Regions from separate parts of the Desulfitobacterium metallireducens DSM 15288 genome, predicted to be linked through region 1. Evidence: a T-box and tRNA genes for the amino acid it is inferred to sense, from the RefSeq annotation. Region 1 holds a T-box; the other holds one or more tRNA genes.
What was found. A T-box is a leader RNA that pairs with one kind of tRNA and senses whether it is charged. The one in region 1 lies ahead of leuS (leucine--tRNA ligase), so its partner is inferred to be a tRNA-Leu.

Region 1 (7,414 bases):
ATTATGCACCACCTCAGTTCGTATTGTGGTTGAACCAATTTAATCAAGCCGTTACCATTTCTGGAGTTGTTTTTGGGTAACTAGTTCTTTTAATACCACAAAAGTTGATTGAAGATAAGAAAAAACAGACCCCTAAACGAGATCTGCGTTATTATGGAGGAATTGTTCATGGCTTTTGCATCAATTGATGACTATATCAATAGTTTGGATGAGAATAGAAAAAGCTGCATTTATGAATTTGTTGCATTTATGAAAACTGAATTTCCGAAAATCACACCTAAAATCTGCTTTGCGATGCCAATGTGGTGGGTGGGTGTGAAAATGTACGATGGTTATGTAGGAATTTCAGCTGCAAAAAAACATTATTCTATACATTTACACAGTGAAGACTATCTTTCAAATCTAAAAAATGTCTTGCCAAAATGTAACTTTGGAAAAAGGTGTATCAATATTGAATATGGTGATGAACAAACTGTTTCTGTTGTGAAACAGTTTGTAAAGGACTATTTTAACAGCATATTATGAGCATAAGAGATAGAAAGGAGTAAATTCAAAGTGGAAAAAGTAATACCATTCTTAATGTTTCAAGATGGTAAGGCAGAAGAAGCCATGAATTTTTATATCTCACTGAGTGAGGACTCTGAAATTACTAACATAGTTCGGTACGGTGCTAATGAAGGTGGAGACGAAGGGACTATTATGCAAGCCACTTTTACTTTAAAAGGACAAGAATTTATGTGTATTGACAGTAATATAAAACATGAGTTCTCCTTTACACCATCGTTCTCAATCTATGTTACTTGCAATACTGAAGATGAAATTCGGAATCTCTATGAGAGACTTAATGAAGGTGGACAAGCACTTATGCCTCTAGATGATTATGGTTTTAGCAAAAAATTCGGTTGGCTAAATGACCGCTTTGGAGTTTCGTGGCAACTAAATCTTCCTAAATAGAAACAAGAAATTCATTTTCATTTCAAGTGTCAATTCTGTATATAAATGATAGGCTGAAGTTATCATGAAAGCTGGAATAAAGGGGATATATAGAATATTTAGATTAGATATGCTAAAATTAAGTTTAAGTTAAATCGGAATTTGCAATAGGATTATAGAACAAGAACATAGGTAAAGAGGAATAAGATGAGGCAAACCCATCAGAAACCGCGCAATCATAAACGACTGGGAATTATGGGAGGAACATTTGATCCAATTCATTACGGTCATCTTGTGGCAGCTGAAATGGCTCGCAATGAATTTGAGCTTGAACGGGTGATTTTTATTCCAACAGGGGCTCCCCCTCATAAGACAGGTCGTAAGATTGCTTCTTCGGAATTCCGCTATGATATGGTTTCTTTAGCGATTGCAGATAATGAGCTCTTTGATCTCTCACGCATTGAGATTGATCGGATAGGGCCTACATATACGGTAGATACGTTGCACATGATGCAGGAACAATATGCAGATTATGAGCTTTATTTTATTACAGGTGCGGATGCTTTCCGGGAGATTTTTACCTGGCGGAACCCCAATGAGGTCTTAGAGATTACGCAATTTATAGGGGCCTCTCGACCGGGGTTTGATGCCTTCGTTTTTTTAAATCAACTTCAGCAGGAACATCCGGAATTTTATGAAAGGATGCACTTCTTGGAAGTACCTGCACTGGCTATCTCTTCGACGGATATTCGTTTACGAGTGAGAAAAGAGCAATCGATTCGGTATCTTCTCCCAGAGCCTGTTCGTTTGTTCATCAAGGAAAAGGGTTTATATCATGAATGAGTTATGATTTATAAAATCAAAAGGTTTGTATAGTTAATCCAGTTTTGACTATACTAAAAACGAATTCAGAAATAAGAGGTGACAGCACATATGTCCAAAACTCTATATGTTGGAAATCTACCCTGGAACACAACCACAGAAGATCTTACTTCATTTTTCGGGCAGTACGGAGAGGTTGTCAGCAGTCGGATCATTACGGATCGCGAAACGGGACGTTCGAGAGGATTTGGGTTTGTCGAAGTCGAAGATGACGATGCAGAACGTATGGCCCAAGATCTCAATGGTAAAGATTTTGGGGGACGTCCACTTACTGTGAATGAGGCAAAGCCAAAGCAACAGTATTAAACCAAGGTTTCTAGGAGAAGACCCTCTCAAGACGTAATAGTGAGAAGGGTCTTCTCGCTATTATAAATTCACTCTTATTTTGAGGATTCAAAGGGGATATTGGGAAAAGTGAATGTCAAGGAAGCGCGAGAGCTCGCTCAAAAATCGATGTCGAAAAATCGTTTTCAACATACTTTAGGTGTTGTGGAAATGGCACGAAAGCTTGCGGGGCTTAATGCTATAGAGTTAGAAAAAACCTTGCTTGCCGCTTATTTGCATGATTTGGCCAAAGAAGTTCCGCTTGAACGGCAAGTTGAGCTTGCCCGAGAGTGGGGACTCTTAAAATACCCAGAAGACGAAACCGCTCCTTATGTTCTGCATGGTCCGCTTGCAGCCTATTGGCTGGAAAAGGAAAAAGGGCTAAGCCCGGAAATAGGTGCAGCCATAGCTCATCATACGTTAGGCGTGCCGGGAATGTCGAGACTGGAAATGCTGATTTATAGTGCAGACCTGGTTGAACCTAACCGTGATTTTCCAGAAGTGGACAAATTACGCGAAGCCTTGTATGATGATTTAGAAAAGGGAACACTGGCTTGTATGGAACATACCCTGAATTACCTTAAGCAAACAAAGCAAATCATACATCCGCTTACCCTAATAACCTATGAGGATTTAAAAAGGAGGATTTAATTTGCTTACAGATAAGCAATTACAAGATGCATTAAGCATCGTTGAAGAGAAGAAGGGACATGATCCTATTCTTTTGAACTTGCAAGGGATATCGACGGTTACCGATTATTTCTTGATTGTTACAGGAAACACGACGACTCAGGTCAAAGCCATAACAGACAATCTCGATGAGAAACTTCCTAAGGTCGGTGTTTCTGTTTTGCATGTCGAAGGCCTTCCTGAAGCAAAATGGGTTTTAATTGACGCGGGAGATCTTGTTATTCATGTCATGACCCCGGAACAACGAGAATTTTATCATCTCGAGCGCTTATGGGGAGACGCAAAAGAGGTTTCCTTTAGTGTCAAGTAGGGAGTTTAAGATTGACACCTTGCGGGAAATTATACTATTATAGAGACAAAATATTTTTTTCTTAATTATGAGTGAATAATCCTAAAGCGTAGAAAGGGAATAGTAACTAAGAACTCGGGTGAAGAGAGGCAGCGGGTGGTGCGAGCTGCACTGAGAACTTGGTGAACTCACCCTGGAGCAGTGTCCAGGTCACAATGGACGCCGGTGCGAGCCGTTAAAAGCGACGAAGTGCGTATTGAAATTGGGTGGTACCACGGGAGCAGGCTCTCGTCCCTTTAGGGATGGGGGCTTATTATTTTTTATTATCGTATTTATATCATTTTCTAAGGGGGAAACTTTTTCATGCAAGAAAAGTATTCATTTGCTGAGATCGAGTCTAAATGGCAGAAAAAATGGGTTGAAGAAAAAGCATATAAGGCAGAAGATCACTCGGGTAAGCCTAAATTCTATGCTTTAGCTATGTTCCCATATCCCTCCGGCAATCTGCACATGGGGCATGTTCGCAATTATTCTATTGTCGATGTGATTGCTCGTTTTAAACGGATGCAAGGCTTTAATGTGCTTCATCCGATTGGCTGGGATTCGTTTGGATTGCCTGCAGAAAATGCGGCTATTAAGCATCAGACCCCTCCTGCTGAGTGGACCTGGAAAAATATTGCGAATATGAAACGTCAACTTCAAGAAATGGGGATTTCCTACGATTGGGATCGTGAGGTTGCAACGTGCCATCCTGATTATTATAAATTTACCCAGTGGATGTTCTTGGAGTTCTATAAACAGGGTCTGGTTTATAAGAAAAAAGCAGCTGTTAACTGGTGCCCTTCTTGTGCGACCGTTCTAGCCAACGAGCAGGTCGTGGATGGGGCTTGTGAGCGTTGCGATACGCCAGTGACGAAGAAGGACCTGGAGCAATGGTTCTTTAAAATTACGGATTATGCGCAAGTGCTGCTCGATGACTTGGATAAACTTCCCGGCTGGCCGGAGAAGGTCAAAACGATGCAACGGAACTGGATCGGACGTTCTGAAGGAACGGAAGTCGACTTCACAGTTGAAAACCGCACTGACAAGATCCGTGTTTACACGACGCGTGTGGATACGATTTTTGGGGTAAGCTATGTTGTCCTTGCTCCAGAACACCCCCTTGTTAAGGAACTTGTGGCGGGCACAGAATACGAAAAAGAGGTTAATGCTTTCATTGATAAAATGAAAGGCTTAAACGAAATTGCTCGGACTTCGAATGAAACGGAAAAAGAGGGGCTATTTACCGGTGCTTATTGCATCAATCCCTATAGCGGAAAGAAAGTCCCCATTTGGATTGCTAACTATGTATTGTTTGAATATGGGACGGGTGCTGTCATGGGTGTTCCGGCGCATGATGAACGGGACTTTGAGTTTGCAACGAAATATCAGCTCCCCATTCGCACCGTAATTATACCTGAAGGAATGTCTCTTGAAGCCAAAGATGAACCTGTCAAAGAGGCTAATCATGATGATGGAGTAATGGTTAACTCCGGAGAATATGATGGACTTACAAACCGGGATGCTTTGGGAAAAATGCGTGATAAAGCAGAGCGAGACGGTTTTGGCGAGCACAAAGTAAACTTCCGCTTGCGGGATTGGCTGATTTCACGTCAACGTTACTGGGGTGCACCTATCCCGATGGTCTATTGCGAACATTGTGGGATTGTGCCCGTTCCTCAAGATCAGCTCCCTGTGATGCTTCCTGATGATGTCGTGTTTAAAGCAGGAGAAAATCCACTCGCTACCTCTGAGCGTTTTAAGGAAACAACTTGCCCGACATGTGGCGGTAAGGCTCAACGGGAGACAGATACCATGGATACGTTTATGTGTTCTTCTTGGTACTATCTTCGTTATACCGACCCTCGGAATAATACGCTTCCTTTCTCGAAAGAGGCTGTAGATCAATGGATGAATGTTGATCAATATGTCGGCGGGGTTGAACATGCCATCTTGCATCTTTTGTACTCTCGCTTCGTTACTAAAGCACTGCGTGATTTCGGGTATCTAAAAGTAGATGAGCCTTTTGAAAATCTGCTTACGCAAGGCATGGTTTGTTTGGATGGTTCAAAAATGTCGAAGTCAAAAGGAAATGTCGTCAGCCCGGAAGAGATTATCGGAAAATATGGGGCAGATACTGCACGTCTGTTTATTCTATTTGCAGCGCCGCCGGAACGAGATCTTGAATGGAGTGACCAAGGGGTTGAAGGGTGCTACCGCTTCTTAAACCGTGTCTGGCGTTTGGTTGGACAATTTGCAGAGTCAGCTCAACAACTGACGGGTAACCACGATCAGGTCTTTGCCGAATTGGATTCAGCGGCAAAAGAGATGCGTCGACAAACTCATCTTACCATCCAGAAGGTTACGGCAGATATCGGAATTCGTTTTAACTTCAATACAGCAGTGAGCTCGATTATGGAATTGGTCAACGCACTTTATCTTTATAAAGAGCAGGCTACGGCTAAGAGCGAAGTGGAGCGCGAAGCCCTTGAAAGTATTCTTATCTTGTTGGCCCCTTTTGCTCCCCATATCACCGAAGAGCTTTGGACGGGACTAGGTCACAAGGAAAGTATTCATCAACAACCTTGGCCTCAAGTGGATGAAGCTGCTTTGGTTCAAGATGAAGTCACAGTCGTCCTGCAAGTGAACGGGAAACTTCGGGATCGGATCCAGGTTTCAGCGGAGATCTCAGCACAAGAGTTGGAGCAACACATCCGCAATTTGCCCAAGCTTCAAGAGTGGACTCAAGGCAAGACCATCGTTAAAGTGATTACGGTACCAGGTAAACTTGTAAACGTCGTTGTGAAATAGGATTAGGCAGAAACGATGGTAGTCGAGTTAGAAAATATCTGGTATACTCAGTTTGGGCAGTATCATTGGAACTGCACCTTTATGGAATCCAATAATTGAATTTTACTGCCTGTATCCATTATGGACCAGGACAGAGGGATAAAACGGTGATATGTTTAAAAAGTTCCTTCTGGCGAAGGAACTTTTTTTAATAAGAACCTTGTTTTGTCACCTCTCCTGAAAAAAGGAGGAAAAAAGATGAAATCAACAAAAGACTTCGTGAAGATGAAAAATGAAGGAAAAAAGATCGTCATGGTCACTGCCTATGATTACCCTTCTGCCAAGCAAGCTGAGCAAGCTGAGGTGGATATGATTCTTGTCGGTGATTCGTTGGGTAATGTTGTCTTAGGCTATGATTCAACGATTTATGTAACGATGGAGGATATGATTCATCACGCAAAGGCAGTTAAACGCGGGGCAGGTAACACCTTTGTTGTCGTTGATATGCCCTTTATGAGCTGTCATCTTTCAATCCGAGATACCTTAATCAATGGGGCAAGGATTCTTCAGGAAACGGGTGCTCAGGCTGTAAAAATAGAAGGGGCTGACGAAGTGCTCCCCCATATCGAAGCCCTTGTCAAGGCAGGTATCCCTGTTATGTCTCATCTCGGTCTGACACCGCAATCAGCGGCAGTCCTTGGCGGATATAAAGTTCAAGGAAAAGATGCTGAAGCTGCAAAGAAAATAGTCGAGGATGCAAAATGCTGTCAGGAAGCTGGAGCATATGCTATTACACTGGAATGTATTCCTAAACAGCTTGCCCAAGAAATTACATCATCCGTTGAGATTCCGACGATAGGTATTGGAGCAGGGGTTCAAACTGACGGCCAAGTGCTTGTTTATCATGATATTCTTACTTACGGAGTAGAACGTGTTTCGAAATTTGTTAAACCCTATGCCAATGTAAATGAGCCAATGATTAATGCTTTGAAGGCATATGCTGCTGAAGTGAGAAACGAAATTTTCCCGGATGACCAGCATAGTTTCACGATGAAAGAGGAAGAATTAAAGACTCTTTATGGGGGTAGGGAATAACCAAAAAGTTAAAATGGGCTGATTTTCCATGAACAAGTATGGGGAATCAGCCCTTTTTTATTTTGGATTTAAACTGAGGTCTTTTCTTGTAAATACTAGCCTAGCAGTAAGAATCGACAGAATTTTCCTGATTTCGAGAGAGGAACTTGAAGAAATAAGAGAGAAGATTAGTGTATTGTAGGAGCGTTATGTCTAAATATGGGGGGACTAAGGCTTGGAACGAAAAATACGTTATATCTGGTGGGGAGTTTTAGGAATCCTTTTCGTCGCGGCGATTTGGAAGTTTTTCTTGCCGCACAATGCTGCTGTTTCGATCGAAAAGACAAGTTCAAATCGTGAAATCGTGGTCTATGTTGCTGGTGCAGTTAAAGA
Region 2 (7,414 bases), 810 kb from region 1:
GATCCTCGTTTAATGGGTTTGGGTCCTGTAAGTGCAATTAATACAGTATTGGCTGAAAATAACTTAACACTGTCAGATATTGATATTCTTGAGATTAATGAAGCTTTCGCCGCACAGACATTGGGCTGCTTAATAGAATTAGGAAATGGTCCAGGAACTGAACTTTATGAACGCTTAAATCCTTATGGCGGTGCGGTAGCACTTGGGCATCCTTTGGGAATGTCAGGAGCACGCATAATTACATCAATTTGTTATCAATTCAAGAACAATCCTTCTAAGAAATATGCAATTGGATCTGCTTGTATTGGCGGCGGACAAGGAATCGCCTTATTATTTGAGAATGGATATTATAAAGGATAATCTAATCCATGACCCTTAGGTTCAAGTTCATCTAACTCATCTCTCCATATGTTTTGCCGTATAATCTATAAGGACTATACGGCACTTTTTTTAGATCAAGTCACGTCTTTAGAGGTAGAGTGAGCTAAATTGTAGCTGTTTTCCAATCGGCGACATACGCTTCGAGGACATGATGTAAGGCTTGACCGATTTGGGTGTAATCTTCGTCAGCAAGGTTGGCCAGGGAGATGCGAATCGACCACTCGGGTCCTTGAAAGCCACCTCCATTCAATAAAACGATAGAAGATTCTTCGGCGAGGCGGATGAGAACATCAATTGGTTTATAGTGTTCTTGCAAATATTGGGCGAAAGGATCCCCGTAATAATGGGTTGCCCATTCTAATAAGTCGAATTCGGTATAATACGAAGCATCATAAGGGTCAGCTCGTAGATCTAATCCGAGGCTAGCAAATAAGAGTTTTTGTCGATGACGACAAATCTCCTTTGTCAATTCCTTATAGTGATTATCTTGATCGAGTAGAGCAAAGAGTGCGAAAAACGCCATTTGTACTTGTTGAGGAGTGGATAAGCCTGCTGTATGATTGAGGGCAACTTGACGGCTATCGGCGACAACTCGATCCAGGAAACGGATTTCTCCAGGATGGGTTGAGAGGGACTCATAGCGTTTTTTAGCTTTGTCTATTAACCTTTTTGGTAAGTTTTTAAGCAAGCGATCAAAGATGTTTTCGTGATGTAGTGTAATCACGCCTAAACGCCAGCCAGTGACACCAAAATATTTTGAAAAGGAATAAACCCCTAGAGTATTAAAGGGTAAGTCGGACGCCAAGGAATGGAAGTGATCGACGAACGTTCCATATACATCATCTGTAATAATCATCAGATTAGGATTCTGTTCCTTTACGATTAATTTGATTTGTTCAATTGTTTCAGGTTTCATCGCTACTGAAGGGGGATTACTGGGGTTTACGATAAATAACGCTTTAATATCTGGATTCTTCAGTTTCTCAATTTCAGAGGCTGGATATTGCCACGTATGAGTTCCATTAGGCGTCAATTCTGAAGCGTTAATAGGGATGACCTTAAAATCATAACGCGGTAAAAGTGGGATTTCGAGATAAGGGGTAAAAACAGGGACCATCACTGCAATAGTGTCACCGATAGCTAATATATTGTTGGCGATTAAGGTGTCAAAAATATAGCACATGGCAGCAGTTGCGCCTTCAACAGCGAACACATCAAACTCACCATTTGGAGATGCGGAGTTATAGCCATAAAGCTCATGGCATAGATAATCTTTGACAATTTTCTCGATATGAACAAGCATTCGATCGGGGAGGGGATAGTTATCTCCTATGATTCCATCGGTCAGTTCATAAACCCAATCATCTGGGTTAAAGCCTTTGAAACGGATTCCATAATCGATCATTGTTCGAAGAAGTATCATGCCTGGCGCATAGGGATGATTTTGAGCATATCTATTAAAGCGTTCAGCAATTCCATCATGCTGAGGCATTCCTGCAAGGTCCTGCTGATTCCATACTCTCCGCGTTTCTTCGACTGCAAATAAGCCGAAAGTGAAGAAGGCCTCACGAGGAGTCGCAGCTGTCCAATTAGGATTACCCCTACCGGCGTCGAGTAAGGTACGGGCACTTTTTTTACTTTGGTCTTTTGCAAGGCTAATCAAACGGTCTTTTAATTCAAATGGGCTAATTTGTCCATAGATGTGTTCGATCTCAAGGCGGATGAGGTTAGGTGTAGTCATAATGTAATCGCCCCTATTCTCAAATCTTTCAATGATATTTTGGTATAGTATATAGTATTTACACAAGGAATGAGGTCTATCTATATTTCTTCTACAATCTTGACAAATTTTATTTGGAGTCATATAATAATTTTTGTTACGCGGTCGTGGCGGAACTGGCAGACGCGCTAGGTTCAGGTCCTAGTGCTCGCAAGGGCATGGAGGTTCAAGTCCTCTCGACCGCACCAATACTGGATTTTAGGATAGTTCATTAGAAAATGAGCTATCCTTTTTATTTTGCGCATATGCGTTAGATTCAATTATATGAAGCACGTTAGATTGTGAACGTGTAATCACTTTGGAAGCGAAGGCGGCTGCTAAAGAAAAAGAAATAGCCGACTGAAACACAAGTTTCAGTTCGGCCAATGAAGTCGGAATCAAATTAATATTCTTGTGATGGCACAATTACCTGCCAAATTGGGCATTAACTTACGTCTCTTCTGGGTCCTTCCACTTGAGTTCCACGTGCTTGCAAGTGCGACATAAGAATACGTGAACCGGAAAAACTCTATTTAGATTTGTACTTATTTCATTCTCGGGAGTTTTCATAAGTGTAACTAGACCGCATACATCGGAATTCATGAAATAAGTATCTTGACCGCATTTTGGACAAATCATTGTGACAACCTCCCTTCAGTGTGAATATTTTGGTTTAGATCATTTACCAATTCGACACAAGTAAGGATAATCCTGTAAGAAGAGAGAAATGATAATGCCGGAGATTTTCAACTATCAAGGTCAGCAAGTCAGAACCTTCGTCAAAGCTGGGGAGTCGTTATTCGTCACCAAGGATGTATGTGAAATTCTTGAGCTAGTGGTGTAAATAAAACAGTGAGCTCCGTATACGACGATGAAAAGGGTAAAAATGTATCATTTAAGAAATAGATAAAAGCTTTAAGATGTTATAGCTATTGATATAGTAGAGATAGAAAAAGCCCAATAGCAAGTGTCAGAAGAGAAACATGCGCTAGGTTCAGGTCTTAGTGCTTGCAAGGGCATGGAGGTTCAAGTCCTCTCGACCGCACCAATTAAGAACTTTAAAGCATTAACATATAGACTCTGGAAATATTGGCACAGGCGGATTAGAGAGATTTAAAAATGTTTTATGGGGTTGGACAAATTACCATAAATTCGATTAGATTCTACCAAAAACCTATAGGAATTCATAAGAATTCGGTCAAGATTCGGTCGAATAAAAAAACTTAAATTTAGAGAAATGCTCATTTAAATCAAGTGAGCATTTCTTTTCATTTAAGCTTTAGTAAGAAATTCTTCTTCGATTTATTAAGATTTAATAACTATATCTAAAAAGACCTTTACTACTCCTCCAAGAATAGCACTAATAAATGCAATAATTATTTTATCTTTATTCGCTATCCAGAAGGGTGGAACATCTTCTTTAGGTTTTAGTTTTATACTAGATTGACGGTGAAGGCTTGTATAGTAATCCCAAAACCAATATGACCATCCGAAGATCAGAAAAAACATGCCTATCAAATTTTTTTGTTTACCTAAAATAAAACCTCCTACACTTAAAAATAATATTGTTATAATATTACTTAATTTTGAGCCACTTTGTGACTTTGAATTAAACGGCTTAACCTGTTTAAGACAGATATCTCTAAGTTGTTCAACCATTCCTCTGTTAAAGGGAATATCGTCGCTTGTATAGATCCATACCCACTTATTGATCTCAATAGTTATATATGGTTGGGTAATAGAAAAAGAAATTTCTTTAATATCTTGATTATACTGCCTAAGTTCTTCAAAACTTTCAAACTCATAATCATTAGATGTGATCTTGACATCTAATGATACACTTCTTAGTTTCTCATAAATCTCTAATAGATTATCAATAAAGTAGTTACCTGGAGGTATATATAAGGAGTAAGAATGTACTATTTTTTTCATTTATAACTCTCCTGAAACAATATTCGATAATATATAATAAATATTTCTATTTTTATTAACAAATTCCTTCTAAAAAGTTAAGGTTTAAAAGTATAGTTTAGAAACTAAACATAACTAATTTCTTAATATATAATTACATCAAAAGCCTTAGAATTATCTTCTAAGGCTTTTAAAATATAATAGTAAGGGATTCGTAATGGCTAGGAGCCTTAATTGATTTTAGATATAAAGACCGTTACATTAAATATATGAATCTTTAAGAAAGATAGGGAAATAGAGGGAGATAGGAGGCACAGGAGGGAAGGATTGGACTAAGGGACAGAAAAGAAGATAGCCTTTTGGGATCGGTAGAAGGTTCATTTTAGATAATCCATAGGATCAACTGTTTTTCTATTGTTTTGAGTTATGATTAAACGATACCAAAAAAAGAACCTCCCGTAGTCGGAAGGTTTTACGATAACTCTATTATTCAGGATAAAGATCAGAGGGAGTAACTATTAAATCAACACCCTTTTCTTGAGCTATTTGATTATAGGCTGAAACAAATGTATTTACTAAGCTTATTTTAGGTTCTCGCTCACCAGATTCATATCGTTTCCATTGGTTCTTACCTAATTTTGTTTGTTTCTCAATTTCTAGTTGGGTAATACCTAATTTTTTCCTGAAATATCTGAGGTTATTAGGAAATCTAGGTTTTTCTAGGGTATCATCAATGTTTATCACATCAGGATTGTCTTTCGCATCATGATTGGAAAGTCCATTATCTTGCTGTATTCCAGATTGTCCTTCATATTTTTTGAGAACAAATAAAACTCTTTCTTTTAAACGATTAAGTATTTCTTCTTCTCTTTCGCTAGTAGCGAGCCACAAATCTCCATACTGCTGCCGAAATGCATTAATCAATAATATGACATCATTTGTTTTTTCAATGTCTAAGATTTCCGATATGAATTTTTTATCATTAAGAAAAGGTTTAAAGAGTTTACAATATATTTCAACGATTCTCTTTGTATATAGTTCTGATACTAGTTCTTTTGTACCTGGCAAACTTGGTATAACAGAGTTGACTTTGATCCTTTTTATCTTTTTACCCTTTTTAGTGAATATCGGCTCTGTAGGATCTTCAGCAATTTCTATCTTAATAATATTTTCTGCACCTAAATAATCACCTTGGATTGTTAAATCTGCATCTATCCCATACTCATTCACTATCCTTTCTATTCTCTTTAATTGCACACTTAAAACCTCATTCATTTTATCTTCTCGGGTGACTATATTGCTATTTAATTCCACACTTAAAACTTGATTTATTTCTTCTTTTGTATCGATATTACTCATAATCGGTTCTGGAATAATGAAATCTTCCATTCGTGAGTCTTTCAATAAATTTACATGAAAGCTAACTGTAAACTTATAAACTTTATCCTTATCAAATTTCTTTATGTCTGGTTTTATGGCTTCATTAAATTTTGTGCCTATTTCTTCATCAAAAAGATCTGTATTTTGTAAAACGTATTCCATGCTATTTACTCCCTTCGATTATATTACGGATAAAATAACATAGAATTGGCGATAAATCAAGATTATAATGAGATATCTCTGATTATCTCTAAATATCTCGCGTTTTCGACTTTACAAAAAATTATATTTATCGCTTAGAAGGATAATTAAATAGCCTAGAATCAATTCAAAATTTGGTGTATTCAGAACAACTCATAAAATGAAGTTGAAAGGCTCAGAAGTCCATTTAAACGTATATACTCATGATTTTGGCAATGAATTATAATGGGGTAGGGATTCTTACTAGACAATAAAGATAGGATTAAAATCTCTTGTTGTATTAAGGGAATTTTGACTTAAAATTGAAAATGATGAGATGATTTAGCAGGGATTTTGAGGTCTTATGTTTAATAATTGTTATTATGTCCCAAATAAGGAGAGTGATCTTTTGTTTATCACGTTTCCAGGCGATGAAAAAGTTAAGGCTCGACTTGATGCTGTATGTAAATCCCTCGGGATCACTTATCAAGAATGGTTTGATACTGCCTTAAAGGAATCTGAATTTGATGTTTTGGTTAGGTTTATGGACAATCCTGAAGACCAAACTGAATGGATGTGGGATGAGACCCTTTGTCGGTTTGTTCGCAGAAGTGAGGTTGAATAAGTTAATTGTTTGTAACTATAAGAAAGCACTTTGAGGGTATGTAATTGCCCCAAAGTGCTTTTTGTTCATTCGGACGGTAAATGTTATTTCTAAGCATAAAGTAACCCCAAATCCTTGAATAATGGACTTGGGGTAGGGGACGGTGAAGAGTGAAATTAGTATTGTTTATTATCAGGAACGTGCTTTAAAACATCGCTCAAATTACAGTGTAAATAATTACAAATTTTATCGAGTACCTCAAGCGAAACATATTCACCTTTTTTCATCTTCGCCATTGTAGAAAAGGAAAAACCTAAAGCCTTTCGTAAATCCTCGGCTGTCATATCTCTATCAACTAATAACTTAAATAATGGTTTGAAACTGAATGACATAATAATTATCTCCTCCAGAACTTATATTATGTTTCTATAATAGTATATATTCTACATAAAGTCAAAGAAAAAATACAACTTTGCTTGACAGTATCTACATGAAGCTGTAGAATATATACAGAGTTGAGAAATAAACAAATAAGAGAGAGGTAGGTAATTTTAATGAAAAAAGTATGGGTAGTCAAAGATGGTCAAGGGAATATTGTTTCTTCAATTCGTTTAATCGAAAAGGCTGTTGTTGCTTATATTTCTTATCATACAATAGAGGATCGTGTGTATATGATGTATGTAACCGAAGATAGAGCTTCCCAAGTTTTAGACCAGCTCAATCAAGCCAAAGCATTATATGGGTTTAACCTGGAGTTTCACATTGAAGAAGCTGAATATCAAGAACTTATAACCCAAAGTCTAGCCTTTACTGGTGAGAACATGGTGTTAGTTGAAAAGAGGGTGGAGTTGGTATGTGCAAGCTAATTCAGTTCCCTATAAAAACTCCCGAAGAAACCGATTGGTCAAAGGTCGATATCGATGAGTTATATGAACAATATTATTCCTCGAATGATAATATCGAAAAAGAATTATGGAGGGAAAACTGCCAAAGAGAAGAGGAACATAAGGAAAGTTGGTTTGATAAACTCATCAATAAATTATTAGGGTGAAGGGGTGGATACTTTGGATCATGTCATTGATGCGATAATAGTACATTTTGAACCTGAGTATAGTGAGTTATTGAGTGAATGAAAGTCTAAACAATAATCTAAAATGTCATCCTGTCCATCCTGGGGGAGCTGCAAAGCTAAAAGCTAT

Region 2: it encodes a tRNA-Leu, which carries the amino acid that the T-box ahead of leuS (leucine--tRNA ligase) is inferred to sense. The anticodon was not compared.

Annotation. Positions count from the first base shown of each region.
Region 1 covers NZ_CP007032.1:2,607,939-2,615,352, reverse strand. Annotated here, with positions in the region: gene DESME_RS12750 (hypothetical protein) at 1-80, shown strand, start outside; gene DESME_RS12745 (DUF1801 domain-containing protein) at 169-525, shown strand; gene DESME_RS12740 (VOC family protein) at 556-954, shown strand; gene nadD (nicotinate-nucleotide adenylyltransferase) at 1,141-1,776, shown strand; gene DESME_RS12730 (RNA-binding regulator) at 1,867-2,121, shown strand; gene yqeK (bis(5'-nucleosyl)-tetraphosphatase (symmetrical) YqeK) at 2,230-2,790, shown strand; gene rsfS (ribosome silencing factor) at 2,792-3,139, shown strand; T-box leader at 3,220-3,417, shown strand; gene leuS (leucine--tRNA ligase) at 3,482-5,968, shown strand; gene panB (3-methyl-2-oxobutanoate hydroxymethyltransferase) at 6,206-7,042, shown strand; gene DESME_RS12705 (ComEA family DNA-binding protein) at 7,257-7,414, shown strand, end outside.
Region 2 covers NZ_CP007032.1:1,801,044-1,808,457, reverse strand. Annotated here, with positions in the region: gene DESME_RS08670 (thiolase family protein) at 1-360, shown strand, start outside; gene aspD (aspartate 4-decarboxylase) at 485-2,122, opposite strand; tRNA gene DESME_RS08660 (tRNA-Leu) at 2,263-2,349, shown strand; gene DESME_RS08650 (hypothetical protein) at 3,446-4,072, opposite strand; gene DESME_RS08645 (helix-turn-helix domain-containing protein) at 4,538-5,593, opposite strand; gene DESME_RS08640 (hypothetical protein) at 6,021-6,236, shown strand; gene DESME_RS08635 (helix-turn-helix domain-containing protein) at 6,392-6,607, opposite strand; gene DESME_RS08630 (hypothetical protein) at 6,770-7,081, shown strand; gene DESME_RS08625 (hypothetical protein) at 7,069-7,266, shown strand; gene DESME_RS15910 (hypothetical protein) at 7,341-7,414, shown strand, end outside.